One region of the Cupriavidus sp. MEYA8 genome, then DNA from elsewhere that is predicted to be linked to it. Evidence: predicted binding sites of a transcription regulator. Region 1 holds the regulator's gene; each other region holds the start of a gene.
What was found. The regulator sigma-54, encoded in region 1, starts transcription at its own class of promoters, with help from an activator protein. The targets are predictions, from matches to a motif close to TGGCANGNAANCTGCTTT.
Positions count from the first base shown of each region.

Region 1 (3,268 bases):
GGGGCCACCGGGCACGCTCATTGCTGCATCTGCGCTGCGGCCATCTGGTACTTGACCGCTTCGCGGTCGTGGCCTTGCACGCGGTCCTTGTAGCGCAGTACCTGACGGTCCAGCTTGTCGACTAGTGCGTCGATCGCTGCATACAGGTCTTCATGATGCGCTTCAACGAAGATGTCCTTGCCCCTGAGATGTAGATTGATTTCCGCATATTGCCGCCTGTCCTTTTCCTTGTGATTGTCGACAGAGAGCAGCACGCTAACGCCAATGACCTGATCGAAATGCCTGACGATTCGCTCCAGCTTCGTTTCCACGTACTCACGCAACGGCGGCGTGATGTCAAGGTGGTGTCCACTGATCTTGAAGTTCATAGCGCTTCTCCTTCTGAAAGAGCCTCACCAGGCAGGCGGTGGGCTCGGCTACAAAGACTTGCGGAGATTCACTGCGGGGATCTTCAGGGCTTCGCGATATTTGGCTACGGTGCGTCGTGCGACAACGAAGCCTTGCTCACCCAGCAGTTCGGCGATGCGACTGTCGGAAAGGGGATTCCTCGGGTCTTCGGCTCCTATCAGTTGCTTGATCAAGGCGCGGATGGCCGTTGATGAAGCCGCGCCACCGGTCTCGGTGGACACGTGGCTGCCGAAGAAGTACTTCAGTTCGAAAGTACCCATCGGCGTTGCCATGTATTTATTGGTCGTCACCCGGGAGATGGTTGACTCGTGTAATCCCAGTGTATCGGCAATCTCCCGCAAAACCAAGGGGCGCATGGCGATTTCGCCGTGCGTGAAAAAGTTCTTTTGACGCTCGACAATGGCCTGCGAGACACGCAGGATCGTGTCGAACCTTTGCTGGATATTCTTGATCAGCCAGCGCGCTTCCTGCAGTTTCTGCTGCAGGCCTGCGGTACCCGACTCGCCCTTGGCGCCGCGCAGGATCTGCGCGTACATGTCATTGATGCGCAGCCGCGGCATCACATCCGGATTGAGCTGCGCGATCCAGCCGCTGCCGCTCTTGCGCACGAACACATCGGGCACGACGAAGTCGGCTTCGGGGCGGCTGTATGCGTGGCCCGGGTAGGGTGCCAGCGAGCGGATCAGTTCATGCGCGGCCTTGAGTGCAGGCTCGTCTACCTGCAGCGCTTTTTTCAGGCGCGTGTAGTCGCGCACGGCCAGCAGCTCGAGGTGGTTATGCACGATGTTCAGCGCCAACTCGCGCTGCGGATGCTGCAGCCGGCGCAATTGCAGGCCCAGGCACTCGGCCGCGTTGCGCGCGCCGACGCCCGGCGGGTCGAAGCTCTGCAGCAGCGTCAGCATCGCTTGTACTTCCTCGATCTCGAATTCGAGTTCTTCGGGCAGTTCGGCGCAGATCTCTTCGAGCGTCGCGCTCAGGTAGCCGTCGTCGTCGAGCGATTCGATCAGGAAGATGGCCAGGCCCTTGTCGCGCACCGAGATCTTCAGCGGCGTGAGCTGTTCCATCAGGTATTCGCGCAGCGTGGGCTCGGCCTCACGCAGCTGCATCGGCGTCTTCTCGTCTTCGTCGCCTTGCGGGCGGCGCGCGAAATCGTCGAGGCTCCAGTCGCCGCCATAGTCGTCGCCGCTGTTGCTGTCGCCGTAGCTGTCGTCATCGCCCGCGCCCTCGGCGCGCGCCTCGCCGTTGCCTTGCGGTTCGGCCGGTGCCGGCGCGGGCGCGCTCTGCAGGTTGACCGAGCCATCGGCGGCCACGCGCAGCGGGCTTTCGATCCAGTCGTTCTCGCGTTCGAGCAGGGGGTTTTCCGTGAGCGCCTGTTCGACTTCCTGCTGCAATTCCAGCGTCGAAAGCTGCAACAGCCTGATCGACTGCTGCAGTTGCGGCGTCAGTGCCAGGTGCTGGGAGAGGCGGAGCTGTAGCGACGGTTTCATGCGACCTATTTTATGCGCATCTTTCCGTTGTTGGAACGGAAATTGCTATCGATGTCGCGGCTTGATCGACGCCGGCAGTGGGCTGTCCCACATGCAGATGATGGGGGTGAAACCAGGCAGAATCAATGGCCTGCCGCCGCGGGCAGGCCAGTACATCACATGCGGAAGTTTTCGCCCAGGTAGACGCGCCGCACCGATTCGTTGGCGATGATCTCTTCGGGCCGCCCGGCGGCAAGCACGGTGCCTTCGCTGATGATGTACGCGTGGTCGCAGATGCCAAGCGTCTCGCGCACGTTGTGGTCGGTGATCAGCACGCCGATGTTGCGCGCCTTCAGGAAGCTGACGATGCGCTGGATCTCGCCCACTGCGATCGGGTCCACGCCGGCGAACGGTTCATCCAGCAGGATGAAGCGCGGCGACGATGCCAGCGCGCGCGCGATTTCCACGCGGCGGCGTTCGCCGCCCGACAGCGACAGCGCCGGGTTGTTGCGCAGGTGCGCGATCTGCAGGTCGTCGAGCAGCGCGTCGAGCCTGCGGTCGATCTCGGCCCTGGCCAGCGGCTTGCCGTTTTCCACCTGCAGCTCGAGCACGGCGCGGATGTTTTCCTCGACGTTGAGCTTGCGGAAGACCGATGCTTCCTGCGGCAGGTAGGACAGGCCCATGCGCGCGCGTTCGTGGATCGGCAGGCCGCTGATGTGGTCGCCGTCGAGCACGATATCGCCCTCGTCCAGGTTCACCAGCCCCACGATCATGTAGAACGAGGTGGTCTTGCCCGCGCCGTTGGGGCCGAGCAGGCCAACCACTTCGCCGCTCTTCACGTCCAGCGAGACATCCTTGACCACCGTGCGCGAGCCATAGCGCTTCTTCAGGTGGCGCACGACCAGCGTGCTGCCGCCTTCGAGGACGGCCGTGGCTTGGACGGAAGGCTTTTCGGCGATGGTGGCGGTATCGGTCATTGGCAGTCTGGCGTTCAGCGTTTCAGGCGGGGAGGCGGTCCTTGCAGGGCATCGGTCCCCGCGAGGCGTCAGGGTTTGTTGGCGGGCGCGGGCGCCGGCTTCAGGTCCAGCGGCGAGCCGCTGCCCGAACCCTGCGCATTCGGGTTCTGCCGCGGCGACAGCACCGCGCGCACGCGGCCCGACGGATTGGCGGCCGAGGTGTTGTCGCTGCCGCCGGCAGCGGTGTAAAACTCCTTGCGGCTGTCGTAGGTCAGCACCGCGCCGCGGATCTCGTCGAGCATCTTGGCGCCCTGCAGGCGCGCCATGCGCGCGTTGCCGATCAGCTTGGACAGCTCCTGCTTGCCGTCGTATTCGATGCGGTCGCCCCAGCCGTCGATGTATTCGTCGACGCCCTCGCGCTTCTGCCGGATATAGGCC
Region 1 covers NZ_CM181221.1:359,697-362,964, forward strand. Annotated here, with positions in the region: gene hpf (ribosome hibernation-promoting factor, HPF/YfiA family) at 18-368, opposite strand; gene AC5WJ1_RS01695 (RNA polymerase factor sigma-54) at 417-1,895, opposite strand; gene lptB (LPS export ABC transporter ATP-binding protein) at 2,051-2,851, opposite strand; gene lptA (lipopolysaccharide transport periplasmic protein LptA) at 2,920-3,268, opposite strand, start outside.

Region 2 (3,268 bases), 1.2 Mb from region 1:
TTGAACTGCAGGATGTCGAGCGCGCGCTGCTGTTGTTCCGGCGTACGGAAGAAATCCAGCGTCACGCGCAGGCCATGGTCGACGTCGCGCTGCGCCAGCGGGATGCGCGAACGGAAATAGTCCAGCCCGGCGGCCTCGATCCATGGGTAATGCGTGGGCCAGCCCGCCAGCCGCTCCTTGTGGATCTCCGGCGCAAACATCTCGGTCAGCGACGAGCACACCGCTTCCTGCCACGGCGCGCGGCGGCCGAAGTTGACGTAAGCGTCGACGGCAAAGCGCACGCCCGGCAGCACGTGCCGCTGGTCCAGCAGCGCGTCACGCTCCAGCCCGACGGCCTGGCCCAGCCTCAGCCAGGCTTCGATGCCGCCAGGCACGATGTCGGTGCCGTCATGGTCGAGGATGCGCACGATCCATTGCCGGCGCGTGTCGCGGTCGGGGCAGTTGGACAGGATCGCAGCATCCTTCAGCGGGATATTCGCCTGGTAGTAGAAGCGGTTTGCCACCCACGCGCGGATCTGCGCGGGCGAACACTCCCCCGCGGCCATGCGCCGGTTGAACGGATGGTGGATGTGGTAGCCGCTTTCCTTGGCACGCAGGCGGGCCTCGAACTCCGCGGGGCTCCATGCAATGGGATGTGTCATAGCGCGATCTCCATGCCGTCGCAGGCCAGCTCGATGCCGTGCCGCGCCAGCTCGGCGCGTTCGGGCGAGTCTTCCACCAGCACGGGGTTGGTGTTGTTGATGTGGATAAGGATCTTGCGGGCGGCGGGCAGCCGGTCGAGGATTTCGATCATGCCGCCGGGGCCGGACAGCGGCAGGTGGCCCATGTCGGCGGCGGCCTTGGCGGAGAAGCCGAGCGCCTGCATCTCGTCCTCGCGCCAGAAGGTGCCGTCGACCAGCACGACGTCGGCGTCGCGCAGTTCCGCAAAGACGCGGTCGTCGACGCTGCCGAGGCCGGGCGCATAGAATGCGCGGCGGCCGCTGCGGCAGTCTTCGATGCGCAGGCCGATGTTGTCGCCGGCGCGCGGGGCGTTGCGGCTGGGGGAATAGGGCGGGGCCTTGCTTTGCAGCGGCACGGCAGTGAGCCGCATGCCCGCCAGCGGCGGCACGGTGAACGGCGTGCCGTCGCAAGGCAGCGCGTGCGTCTGCACGCCGCAGTAGTGCGACAGCATGCGGGTCAGCGGAAAGGCCGCGCCAAGGTCGTCGAGGACCGCCGCGGTCGCATAGAGCGGCAAGGCGTGGCAGTGCTCGCGCAGCATCAGCAGGCCGGTGACGTGGTCGATCTGCGCGTCCATCAGCAGCACCGCCGCGATGGCGCTGTCGCGCGGCGCGCGCGCCGGCTGCAGCGCCGGCGTCTGGCGTAGCTGCTGCAGGATGTCGGGCGAGGCGTTGACCAGGATCGCGTCCGGCCCGTCGCCGGACAGCGCGATCGACGACTGCGTGCGCGGCGTGGCGCGCACGGTGCCGCGGCGCACGCCGTCGCAGTTGTGGCAGTTGCAGTTCCACTGCGGGAAGCCGCCGCCGGCGGCCGACCCCAGTACCCGGATGATTGTCATGGCGCGAGCGCTTGGTCGTGGGCATGGCGTCACGGAGCAGGCGCGCGGCCCGGCAACGCGGGCGTTGCGCCTGTCCGGGGCGCGATCAGCGGTTGGCGATATACATCGTGATCTCGAAGCCCAGCCGCAGCTCGGTGTAGGCGGGGGTGGTCCAGGTCATGTCTCTCTCCTTGGATGGCGTGGTTAGTGAATATCGTTGTGGCGCGGCAGGCTGGCTGCCGCATCCTTCTCGAGGCAACATCCATGCCCGGGATTTCCTCGCATCATGCCGCCGGGTGAAGGCCTGGCCGATGCCCGTGCGCGCCTGCTCCCTGTGTCACGACTGTTTCAAAATGGGACACCTGTCCAGGAACGGGACACCACTGCATCGTGGCGGGCGCGCTCAACCGGGCTGGTGCGGCAGCCCGCGCGCCTCTTCCATCTTGCGGTAGACGGTATTGCGCGAAATGCCCAGCGCCTTGGCCGCCGCCGAGATATTGCCGTGGTGGGCCCTGACGGTGGCGACGATGGCCTGGACCTCGACCTCGGCCAGCCGCGTCGGCTGTGCGGCCGGCGGCGCGCTCGCCAGGGCATGGGCAGCCGGCGTGGCCGCGCGCGCCTGCCGTTCGCGCAGGTCGTCCAGGAAATCGTCGGGCAGGTGGTCTTCAGTGATCTCGGCTTCGCCTTCCGCCATCAGCCGGGCGGTGCGCAGCAGGTTGCCGAGCTGGCGGATATTGCCCGGCCAGTGGTAGGCGCGGAACATCTCCATCACCGAGTCCCTGATGCGGGGCGGCACGCCGGCGGTTCGCTCCTGGCGCAGCAGCTTGCCCGCCACCACGTCCAGGTCGCTGCGCTCGCGCAGCGCGGGCAGCCGCACCACCATGCCGTTGAGGCGGTAGTACAGGTCCTCGCGGAACTGCCCGCCGGCGACCATCTCGCGCAGGTTGCGGTTGGTGGCGCACACCAGCGAAACATCGATATGGATCACCTTGCTGCTGCCTAGCGGCTGCACCGCGCGCTCCTGCAGCGCCCGCAGCAGCCGTCCCTGCAGGTGCAGCGGCATGTCGCCGATCTCGTCCAGGAACAGCGTGCCGCCGTTGGCCAGCAGCATCTTGCCGATGCCGCCCTTTTTGCGGGCGCCGGTGAAGGCGCCTTCCTCGTAGCCGAACAGCTCCGACTCGATCAGGTTCTCGGGGATCGACGCGCAGTTCACCGCGATGAACGGTCCGGCGCGGCGCGGGCTGTCGGCGTGGATGGCGCGCGCCATCAGTTCCTTGCCGGTGCCGGTCTCGCCCAGCACCATCACCGGGATGTCCTTGCCGATCACCTTGCGGAGCTTGCCGATCACGGCCCGGATCTGCGTGTCGCCGGTGTCCAGGTCATCCAGCCCTTCCGGCCCCGCGGGCCCGGACGGGTGGGCGCGCAGGCGCTGTGGCGCCATGACGGCGTCGTGCGCATCGGGGCGCGCCTCGTCCACGCCGGGCACCGCGGCCCGGCCGGTCTTCCATTCCACGCGCGCGCTGACCTTGACGCCGCTGGGCAACTGCAGCTGCACCATGCCCGCCTGTGCGGCGCGCACCACATCGAACAGCTGCGACATCGACAGGCCGAACAGCGACGAGAAGGTATGCGCCTGCAGCGCGCCGTTGGACAGGCCCAACTGGAACTGCCCGCTGCGGTTGGCCGACAGGAAGCGCCCGCCCGGCGTGAACGACACGATGCCCTCCACCAGCG
Region 2 covers NZ_CM181221.1:1,527,830-1,531,097, forward strand. Annotated here, with positions in the region: gene pqqC (pyrroloquinoline-quinone synthase PqqC) at 1-641, opposite strand, end outside; gene pqqB (pyrroloquinoline quinone biosynthesis protein PqqB) at 638-1,555, opposite strand; gene pqqA (pyrroloquinoline quinone precursor peptide PqqA) at 1,641-1,715, opposite strand; gene AC5WJ1_RS07085 (sigma-54-dependent Fis family transcriptional regulator) at 1,938-3,268, opposite strand, start outside.
Region 2: a site for sigma-54 is predicted at 1,787-1,804, ahead of pqqA (pyrroloquinoline quinone precursor peptide PqqA). Genes of this name have one in related genera too.

Region 3 (3,268 bases), on a different replicon from region 1:
GACCTCGCCCTTGCCGCGGAACTTGGCCGCCAGCGCGGCGCCGCAGACCAGCGGCGCACCCGCGCCCAGGATGCCGTTGGCGCCCATCATGCCCTTGGACAGGTCGGCGATATGCATCGAGCCGCCCTTGCCGTTGCATGAACCGCCCTTCTTGCCATAGATCTCCATCATCATCGCCACCGGATCCACACCCTTGGCAATGCAGTGGCCGTGGCCGCGGTGCGTGCTGGCAATGCGGTCGCCATCGTGCAGGTGGTGCAGGATGCCGACGCCCGCGGCCTCCTCGCCTGCGTACAGGTGGACGAAGCCCGGGATGTCGCCACGCGCGAAGTCCACGTGCAGGCGTTCCTCGAAATCGCGGATGGTGCGCATCTTCCGGTACACCGTCAGCAGGGTCTCCTTGTCGAGCGGCAGCAAGGCGGAAGCTTGTGAAGCTCTGGCTGTCATGTCTGTCTCCTTCGTTCTATCAAGGTTTGCACTTCAGGAAAGGCAGGAAAGCAACGGGTTGCTGCTGCGCATCAGCCGATGCTGCGCGGCATAGCGCATGCAGCCCGCCACGTCGATGCTGCGAAAAGCGTGTTCATGCAGGGTCACGGTGACTTCGTCGTCAGGGCCGAAGGCCAGCTCGCGTTCGCCGTCGAGCGCGACAATGCCGCTGCGCTGGCGCACGCGGTGCGGGCGGCCGTGTTCGAGACGCTGCCAGCCGGCGACCGGCACCGTGCACAACAGTCCCGGCGCGATCGGCGCGCGCAGGTCGAATTCGCCCTCGCCCGGCGCGGCCAGCTCGATCGCCAGGCCGCCGGGCTCGCGCCGGCCCAGCGGTTCGAGCAGTCCGGCAATGGCCGACAGGCCGATGGCCTGCGGATCGGCGAACGACACATAGACCGCTGCGAGCGTGTCGGTCTTCCACAAGGCGCGCGCGCCGATGAAGTGTTCGTGCGAGATCACCGCATCCACCAGCGCGATGTCGCGGCGAAAGCCGCCATCGCCGTCGCGGATGACGATGTCGAGCCGCTTGTTGGAGGCCAGCGCGTGCTTGTCGGAAACGCGCCCGGTGGCGTAGAGCCCGGTGGCGAGGCCGATGATGGTCGGCTCGCGCATCTCGGGGTAGGCGTTGTTGGTGCCGGTCGACAGGCCGGCGATGGGAACCCCGCCGCATTCGCGCACCACCGCGCGGTGGGTGCCGTCGCCGCCGAGCACGATGATGGCGGCCACGCCGGCATCGGCCATGCAGCGCGCGGCGTGCAGCGTGTCGTCGACGCGCGCGGTCACGGGCATGTCGAGGTATTCGACGGCAGGCAGGCCGGAGTCGGGTCCCTGCCGGCGCGCCAGGTGCCGCGCCAGCATGACGCGCAGTCCTTCGCGGTCCGGCATCATCAGCACGCGGCCCACGCCGCATGCCGCCAGCGCGGACAGCAGGCGCAGCACGATATTGACGCGATCGGCCAGTTGCAGGCTGTTGGCGTTGGCGATCACGCGGCGGATATCGCGCGCGGAAATCGGGTTGGCGATGATGCCGACCAGTGGCGTGCCGGCGCCGGCTGCGTGCCCCATTGCCTGTCTCCTGTTGTCGTTGTGGTGACAGGCAAATTGCAATGGCTGTGCCAGCGCGCGCAGGGCGAGAAACGCGCAAAAACCGAGGGATTACCCGCGGCGAAAAGGCAAGACGGGGCGGTGCGCTGTGACAGGTGTCACAGCACAGGTGTACAGCGGGTGGACAACCGTATCGCGCGACCGCTCAGTGAATGGGCTTGCCGCCTTCATCGTCGGCCCCGTCGCGCCGGTTAGGCGACTGGATGCCATAACGCTCCATGCGCCGGTACAGCGTCATGCGGCTGATGCCGATCTGGCGCGCGACCGCGCTCAGGTTCCAGCCGGAAGCGCGCAGGTACTGCATCAGCAGCATGCCTTCCGGCGGCAGCTGGTGCGGGTCGAATGGCGCGGCGGCGCTGTCGCCGGCAACCTGCGCAGCTTGTGCCGGCGCAGCGGCGATGGCCGCGATCCCGAGGCCGTCGGGCAGGTCGTGCTCATCGATATAGCCGCCGGTGCAGACGGCGCGCGCGTATTCCAGCACATTGCGCAGCTCGCGCAGGTTGCCCGGCCAGCTATGGCGATGCAGCCGCTCGCGTGCCGCCGGCGACAGCGTTACGGGTGCGGCGGCGCCTTCCTGCAGCAGCTTGGCCATCAGCCAGTCGAGGTCGTGGCGTGCGCGCAGCGGCGGCAGTTCGAAACGGGCGCCGTTCAGGCGGTAGAAGAGGTCTTCGCGGAAGCGTCCCTCGGCGACCAGTTGCTCCAGGCTGTGGTGCGTCGCCGAAATGACGCGCAGCCGCACCGGCACCGGCCGCGCGGCGCCGACCGGCAGCACCTCGCCTTCGGCCAGCACGCGCAGCAGCCGCGACTGGAGCTCGCGCGGCATGTCGCCGATCTCGTCCAGGAACAGCGTGCCGCCGTCCGCTTCCTGGATCAGCCCGCGCTTGCCGCGCGGGCCGGCGCCGGAGAAGCTGTTGGGCAGGTGGCCGAACAGCTCGCTCTCGATCAGCGTTTCCGGGATCGCCGCGCAGTTCACCGCGATGAACGGGCCGCCGCGGCGGGCGCTGGCCTGGTGCAGGGCCTTGGCGAAGAATTCCTTGCCGCTGCCGGTCTCGCCGTGGATCAGCAGGTTGATCGGCGAATCGACCAGCCGCGCGGCGCGCTGCAATTGCTGCTGCAGCGCAGCGTCACCGCCGGTCAGCGCGGCCAGCGCCTCGGGCATAACCACCGGCGCTTCCTTCGCGGGAGCCTGCCAGCGCAGCGCGGGTGGCATCACGCTCAGGTATAGCAGCCCGCCGCTGCGGTTCAGCGCCACCAGCCGCTGCTCGCTGGGCCGGGAGTAGACATAGTTGCCCAGGTCTTCCAGCCGGGCGCCGAACAGCGTCTCGAACCGCTGGCCGAGCACGGTGGCGCCGGCCGCGCCGCCCAGCTCGCCCTCCAGCATCAGCCGGGCGCGGTGGTTGTGGCCGACGATGCGGCCGACCTCGTCCAGCGCCAGCAGGTATTCGGGATTGACGTCGACGAACTCCGGCGCCACGTTCAGCTTCAGGATCCAGTCGCGCCGGTGCGCGCGCAGGAAGTTGGCGTTCTCGATATGCGCGGCATAGATGCGTACCAGCTGCAACGCCAGCCCCTGGCTGTCCTTGGCGTGCGGCGAGGTCAGCGCGGAGATGTCGAGGATGGCGTGCAGGTTGCCGTGCGTGTCGAACAGCGGCGCGGCGGTGCAGGTCAGCGGGAT
Region 3 covers NZ_CM181222.1:940,510-943,777, forward strand. Annotated here, with positions in the region: gene AC5WJ1_RS21435 (thiamine pyrophosphate-dependent dehydrogenase E1 component subunit alpha) at 1-447, opposite strand, end outside; gene AC5WJ1_RS21440 (ATP-NAD kinase family protein) at 481-1,554, opposite strand; gene AC5WJ1_RS21445 (sigma-54-dependent Fis family transcriptional regulator) at 1,739-3,268, opposite strand, start outside.
Region 3: a site for sigma-54 is predicted at 1,590-1,607, ahead of AC5WJ1_RS21440 (ATP-NAD kinase family protein). Genes of this name have one in related genera too.